One region of the Streptococcus pyogenes genome, then DNA from elsewhere that is predicted to be linked to it. Evidence: predicted binding sites of a transcription regulator. Region 1 holds the regulator's gene; the other holds the start of a gene.
What was found. The regulator Rex, encoded in region 1, represses fermentation and respiration genes when NADH is low (regulators of the CRP and FNR family bind a similar motif). The targets are predictions, from matches to a motif close to TTGTGAANTANTTCACAA.
Positions count from the first base shown of each region.

Region 2: B6D67_RS08730 (class II fructose-bisphosphate aldolase) is a predicted target of Rex. The motif match lies at 1,245-1,262, and genes of this name have one in related genera.

Region 1 is NZ_LN831034.1:911,602-915,128, forward strand. It holds gene radC (RadC family protein) at 1-634, shown strand, start outside; gene B6D67_RS04900 (gamma-glutamyl-gamma-aminobutyrate hydrolase family protein) at 636-1,331, opposite strand; gene B6D67_RS04905 (redox-sensing transcriptional repressor Rex) at 1,341-1,985, opposite strand; gene B6D67_RS04910 (DUF1831 domain-containing protein) at 2,237-2,584, opposite strand; gene B6D67_RS04915 (cysteine desulfurase family protein) at 2,574-3,527, opposite strand, start outside.
Region 2 is NZ_LN831034.1:1,639,981-1,643,507, reverse strand. It holds gene B6D67_RS08740 (alpha/beta hydrolase) at 35-961, shown strand; tRNA gene B6D67_RS08735 (tRNA-Leu) at 1,015-1,100, shown strand; gene B6D67_RS08730 (class II fructose-bisphosphate aldolase) at 1,307-2,188, shown strand; gene rpmB (50S ribosomal protein L28) at 2,570-2,758, shown strand; gene B6D67_RS08720 (Asp23/Gls24 family envelope stress response protein) at 2,910-3,275, shown strand; gene B6D67_RS08715 (DAK2 domain-containing protein) at 3,275-3,527, shown strand, end outside.

The DNA of each region.
Region 1 (3,527 bases):
TTTGATGCGACTAGGAGCAGAGTCTCTAAGTAATCAAGAATTATTAGCAATTTTATTACGAACAGGTAATAAAGAAAAGCATGTCTTAGAGCTGTCATCCTATCTTTTATCGCATTTAGACAGTCTGGCAGATTTTAAAAAGATGTCTTTGCAAGAATTACAACATTTGGCAGGTATAGGAAAAGTTAAAGCGATTGAAATTAAAGCTATGATTGAGTTGGTTTCCCGAATTTTAGCGACAGATAAGACATTAACTGATAGCGTATTAACCAGTGTTCAGGTCGCTGAAAAAATGATGGCAGCTTTAGGAGATAAAAAACAAGAGCATTTAGTCGTATTGTATTTAGATAATCAAAATCGTATTATTGAAGAAAAAACTATTTTTATTGGGACTGTCCGACGTTCACTTGCAGAACCAAGAGAAATTTTATACTATGCCTGTAAAAATATGGCGACTAGTCTCATTGTTATTCATAATCATCCTTCAGGAAATATTGAACCTAGTTCTAACGATTATTGCTTTACTGAAAAAATAAAACGATCATGTGAAGATTTAGGCATTATCTGTCTAGATCACATTATCGTTAGCTATAAAGATTATTATAGTTTTCGAGAAAAATCAACCCTTTTTTAAGTCAGAAGTCATTGACGAATAAGCGGAACAATTGTAAATCTTCATCTCGAACACCTTGGAGAAGTTCAGGATGCCACTGAACACCTAAAAAAGGAATGGCATCGTTGGTTGATATGACTGCTTCGATGGTACCATCACGTGGATCCCTAGCGATTACTTTTAAATCCTTAGCAACAGTTTTTAAACTTTGGCGATGAAAAGAATTAATTAATGTCTTATGACCATAAATAGGATATAAGATAGAGTCTGGCTCAATAATCATTTCGTGTGATAAGAAATCAGAAGGCGCTTCTTGCCAATGTGAGTCAATGTGTTGGTTAAGATTTCCTCCTAAGGCAACATTCATTAACTGTGTACCACGACAAATCCCTAAGATTGGTTTTTTTAATGTTATAGCCTCCTTGATGATAGCTAGCTCAAATGTGTCTCGCTCTGGTGAAAAATCATCATCAAAAGCAGCCTTCTCTTCTTGATAATATTTTGGGTCAACGTTTTGCCCACCAATTAAAATGATTTTATCAACCATAGATACATAAGTTTTAGCGGCGGCTTCATCACCAATGGGTAAAAGAAGCGGCAGCCCCCCAGATTGAGTGACTGCCTGTACAAATCCAGTAGGTGCATATGACCATGGGAGATTATCCAAAGCCATATTTAGTCTTTGATTTGCAGTTATTCCAATAATCGGTTTGGTCATTATACCTCCTTAATCTAGATGATTTTGATTCATAAAATAGAGTAGTGTCTGGAGCTCACTGGTCAAATCGACAGATTGAACAATAACTCCTTTAGGAACTTGTAGGTGAACAGGAGCAAAACTCAAGATTCCTTTGATTCCTGCTTCAATAAGTTGATCAGTAACTTCTTGAGCATGAATGCTGGGAACCGTTAAGATAGCCGTTTCAATGTCAGTGTTCGCAATCCGTTCTTTGACAGATGAGATACCATGGACTGGAATATTATCAGCTGTTTTAGTACCAACAAGAGCGTTATCATCGGTATCAAAACCCATGGCAATTTGCATCTTATTACGATCATGGAAGCGGTAATGTAATAGAGCACGCCCTATATTACCGCATCCAACTAAGATAACGTTTGTTGTAGAGTGATCATTAAGCAAGTCAGCAAAAAAATTCATCAATTTGGTAACATCATAGCCAAACCCACGACGCCCCAATTCTCCAAAATAAGAAAAGTCACGGCGTACAGTAGCAGAGTCAATTCCCATTGCATCTGCAATTTGTTTAGAACTGGCTTTTTCAACTTGGTCAGCATGGAATCGTTTAAAAATACGGTAATAAAGTGATAAGCGCTTTGCAGTCGCTTTTGGAATAGATTTGTCAATAACCACTATTTTACTCCTTGTAGATTTCTCGTTAAATATGTCTGTCTTTATTGTAACAAAAAGATTGTGAAAAATGCAACATTTTGATTGTTTTTGTATGAGTTAAAAAAGCTAAAATTAGTTTTAGCACTATATAATAGTATTCATTAGGAAAGTAAGTTATGACAGTCAAAATGAACAACATGAATTAATAGCAATAGAAGCGAAATCATTTATTGACATTGTGATATGACTAAAAAAACAAAATTTAAAGTTGATTAGACGACTGTTTTGCTAAAAATTTCACGTTCTACAAGGCTGTCCATCAAGAAATAAAATTTATCTTGAAGGATTTGATTATCTTTTGTTTTAAAAATATTAACTAATCTAAGACCAGACTGATCGGTGATAGCTAATTTAAACCCTGTGAGTTCTTTATTAATAGTGATTTTTAAAGGGAAACCATCCCCTGAATTAGGTATTTTTTCGAGTAAACGTATTAATTGGTAGTGCCCTACTTTAGTTTGACTAAATGTAGTATCTCTTAGGGTATATTTTTTAATGTTTGGACTGATTGTATAAAGGTATTTACAGTCTTTAAGCTTAATTTCTTTTTCAAAAGCCATCTGTTCCTCCTAAAATATTTTTTAATGTTTGAGCTAATTGATTAACATCTTCAATGCTATTTTGATCTGAAAAACTGATACGAATTGATTCTTTTAAACGAGAAGAGTCATCCCCATAGTACGCAGCTAAAACATGACTTGGATTAACAGCTCCAGCAGTACAAGCAGAACCAGTTGATACTGCAATGCCTGCTAAGTCAAGTTGTGTTAGTAAAATAGTATTTTGGTAGCCTAAAAATCCAATATTGAGAACATGAGGAAGATAATGAGTACCTTGATTAATATAGTAGGGTAGTCCTTCTAGGAGGCTAATCAAGTGATGACGTAAACTAATAATGTGATCAGTTGATTGGTCAAGACAAGTCATAGCATCAGTCAAAGCTTGTGCCATACCAATAATACCTAACATATTTTCAGTACTTGCGCGTCGCTTTCCTTCTTGATCACCCCCGTGAAGAAGAGGGTCGATTGGTTGTCCGTTACTGTATAAAAAGCCGCATCCTTTAGGACCATGAAATTTGTGAGCAGAAGCAGATAAAAAGTCAATCCCAAGTTCGCTAGGAATAATCTTGAGTTTGCCAACAGCTTGAACGGCATCAACATGAAAAGCAGCTTGATGGTCTTTGAGCAGATTCCCAATGTCCTTAATAGGTAACAGGTCACCTGTTTCGTTATTGGCATACATTATGCTTACCAAAATGGTGTCATCTCTCAAGGCTTGTTTTAAGTCAGATAAATTTATTTGTCCATTTTGACAAGGCAAATAAGTGACCTCAAAACCAAATCGCTCTTCGAGATAGGCCATGGTATGAAGCACAGAGTGGTGCTCAATAGTAGTTGTGATGAGATGTTTGCCCTTTGCTTGATGAGCTAAAGCATAGCCTTTTATGGCCATATTATTGCTTTCAGTTCCACCGGACGTTACTATAATTTGCTGTTCACT
Region 2 (3,527 bases), 730 kb from region 1:
TCTTTTTCAGTCATTTTTTTGTAAAATACTTGGTATGAAAACTATTCGAATAGCAAAGTATTTAGGAATTCTATTCCTTTTGATAACTCTTATTAGCGTAGGTGCTAGTTTTTATTTCTTTCATGTTGCACAAATAAGAGAAGAGAAATCGTTTATTAATAATAAGAAACGGAGTACAAATAATCCATTATACCCAGCTGAACAGTCTTTTGACGCTTTACCTTACGAAAAACGTCAACTAACAAATCGTGGGTTAAAACAAGTGGGGTGGTACTTACCAGCTGCTCAAAAAACAAAAAAGACAGCTATTGTTGTTCATGGTTTTACGAATGACAAAGAAGATATGAAGCCATATGCCATGCTTTTTCATGATTTGGGCTATAATGTCTTAATGCCAGACAATGAGGCCCATGGGGAAAGTGAAGGGAACTTGATTGGTTATGGCTGGAATGACCGCCTTAATGTCATGGCTTGGACAGACCAACTGATTAAGGAAAACCCTGAAAGCCAAATCACACTCTTTGGCTTATCTATGGGTGCTGCAACAGTAATGATGGCAAGTGGTGAGCGATTGCCTGCGCAAGTCACCTCCCTCATCGAAGATTGCGGTTATGCCAGTGTTTGGGACGAATTGAAGTTTCAGGCCAAGGCTATGTACAACTTGCCTGCCTTTCCTTTACTCTATGAAGTCTCTGCCTTATCTAAGATTCGAGCAGGTTTTAGTTACGGAGAAGCGAGCTCAGTGAAACAGCTGGCTAAAAATAAACGTCCAACTTTATTTATCCACGGTGATAAGGATGATTTTGTTCCTACAAAAATGGTTTATGACAATTATAAGGCCACGAAAGGTCCTAAGGAAATCTTGATTGTTAAAGGGGCAAAACACGCCAAATCCTTTGAAACAAACCCAGAACAATACCAGAAAAAAATTGCCGCTTTTTTGAAAAAAGTTGAGAAATAAGTATTGACAGTTAAACTCACAGTTGCTATAATAATTTATGTTACTGATGAGTAGCGGGGATGGCGGAATTGGCAGACGCGCAGGACTAAGGATCCTGTGACCGCTTTAGGTCGTGTGGGTTCAAGTCCCACTCTCCGCATAATGTAAGAGGTGAATCATTGATTCGTCTCTTTTTTTTGGTTAAATGAAGGATAAGAAGGCATAGATTTACTGGAGAAAACTTTTGATAATCTGCTTTTGGAAAACGCTTTAAGCTTGTGAAAGGCTAGAAATTTATGGAAAATTGTGCTAGAATGAACAATGTAAACGGGGAGTTATCCCGAAAAATAAGAGGAGGCCTTACAAATGGCAATCGTTTCAGCAGAAAAATTTGTCCAAGCAGCTCGTGAAAACGGATATGCTGTTGGTGGATTTAACACAAACAACTTAGAGTGGACTCAAGCAATCTTGCGTGCAGCAGAAGCTAAACAAGCTCCAGTTCTTATCCAAACATCAATGGGTGCAGCAAAATACATGGGTGGTTATAAAGTATGTCAATCTCTTATTACTAACCTTGTTGAGTCAATGGGTATCACTGTTCCTGTTGCTATCCACCTTGATCATGGTCACTACGAAGATGCTCTTGAGTGTATCGAAGTAGGTTACACTTCAATCATGTTTGACGGTTCACACCTTCCAGTTGAAGAAAACCTTGCTAAAACTGCAGAAGTTGTTAAAATTGCACATGCTAAAGGCGTTTCAGTTGAAGCTGAAGTTGGTACAATCGGTGGTGAAGAAGACGGTATCATCGGTAAAGGTGAGCTCGCTCCAATCGAAGATGCTAAAGCAATGGTTGAAACTGGAATTGACTTCTTGGCAGCTGGTATCGGTAACATCCACGGTCCATACCCAGAAAACTGGGAAGGTCTTGCTCTTGACCACTTAGAAAAATTAACAGCAGCTGTACCAGGTTTCCCAATCGTATTGCACGGTGGTTCTGGTATTCCTGACGATCAAATCAAAGAAGCAATCCGTCTTGGTGTTGCTAAAGTTAATGTTAACACTGAAAGTCAAATCGCTTTCTCTAACGCAACTCGTGAATTTGCTCGTAACTACGAAGCTAACGAAGCAGAATATGATGGTAAAAAATTATTTGACCCACGTAAATTCTTGGCTCCAGGTATGAAAGCTGTTCAAGGTGCTGTTGAAGAACGTATCGATGTTTTCGGATCAGCTAACAAAGCATAATTTAGAGTATTAAACACCCTAAAGCCCTCTTGAGGGCTTTTTTAGATATAATTGACACCCTAAAATGGATACCAGTTTCTGTGAAATAATCTTTGATTGTGAACAAACAAAGCATAATTTAGAGTATTAAAATCTGGACCCTGCTATCTATGGTAAGTCTTTTTGTTATTGTTAAAGAGGTTAAGCGTAATGTTAATATGTTTTAGCTAAAAAATGTAGTGAAAAATGAGTACGTAGACTATTGTAATAGTAATTCCGTAAAATTGTTGAAAAAGAAAATGGGAAATACCTTGTCAAATTAAGCACCCTATGATAGAATAGATAGGTATGTGGTGCTAGCACATCCGTAAACATATTCTACGTAGGAGGAAATAGATCAAAATGGCTAAAGTATGTTATTTTACAGGACGTAAAACCGTTTCTGGAAACAACCGTTCACACGCGATGAACCAAACAAAACGTACAGTTAAACCAAACCTTCAAAAAGTTACTATCCTTGTTGATGGTAAACCTAAAAAAGTTTGGGCTTCTGCTCGTGCGCTTAAATCTGGTAAAGTAGAACGCATCTAATAGAAATAAGCCTTAGGGCTTTTTTTATTAGCTTATTTCTATCCATAAGCTAGTCAAGGTAATAAACGCTATCGTTAGCTATTCTATCTCTTTTACATTACTTCTAAAATATGATAAAATAGGATGATAAAAACTTTTTGAGGTAGTAACTATGACTGTAAAAATTAATACAAAAGATGGTCTAATCGAGCTATCCGACGATGTGATTGCAACTGTCGTGGGAGGATCAGCAACGGAAATTTTTGGTGTTGTTGGAATGGCCAGCAAAAGTGCAATAAAAGACAATTTTCAATCACTACTTCGCAAAGAAAACTACGCTAAGGGTGTTGTAGTAAAATCAACAGATCTGGGTATTTCTGTTGATGTCTACACTGTGATGAGTTATGGTGTGAAAATCAGTGAAGTCTCTAAAAATATCCAAGAACGCGTGAAATTTAACCTTGAAAGTCAGCTTGGTCTCACTGCTGATATGGTTAATGTTTACGTGCAAAATATTAAGGTTGTAGGAGAAAATTAGTGTCAAATATTACAACAAGCTTATTCCAAGAAATGGTCCAAGCGGCAGCGACTCGCCTTGGCAAACAAGCAGAATATGTTAATTCCTTAAATGTTTTTCCTGTTCCAGATGGTGATACAGGAACAAACATGAGCATGACTATGGACAATGGTGCCAAGGAAGTTGCTGATAAACCTGCGTCAACTGTGGGAGAAGTTGGACAAATGTTATCAAAAGGTCTTTTGATGGGAGCGCGTGGAAATTCTGGAGTTA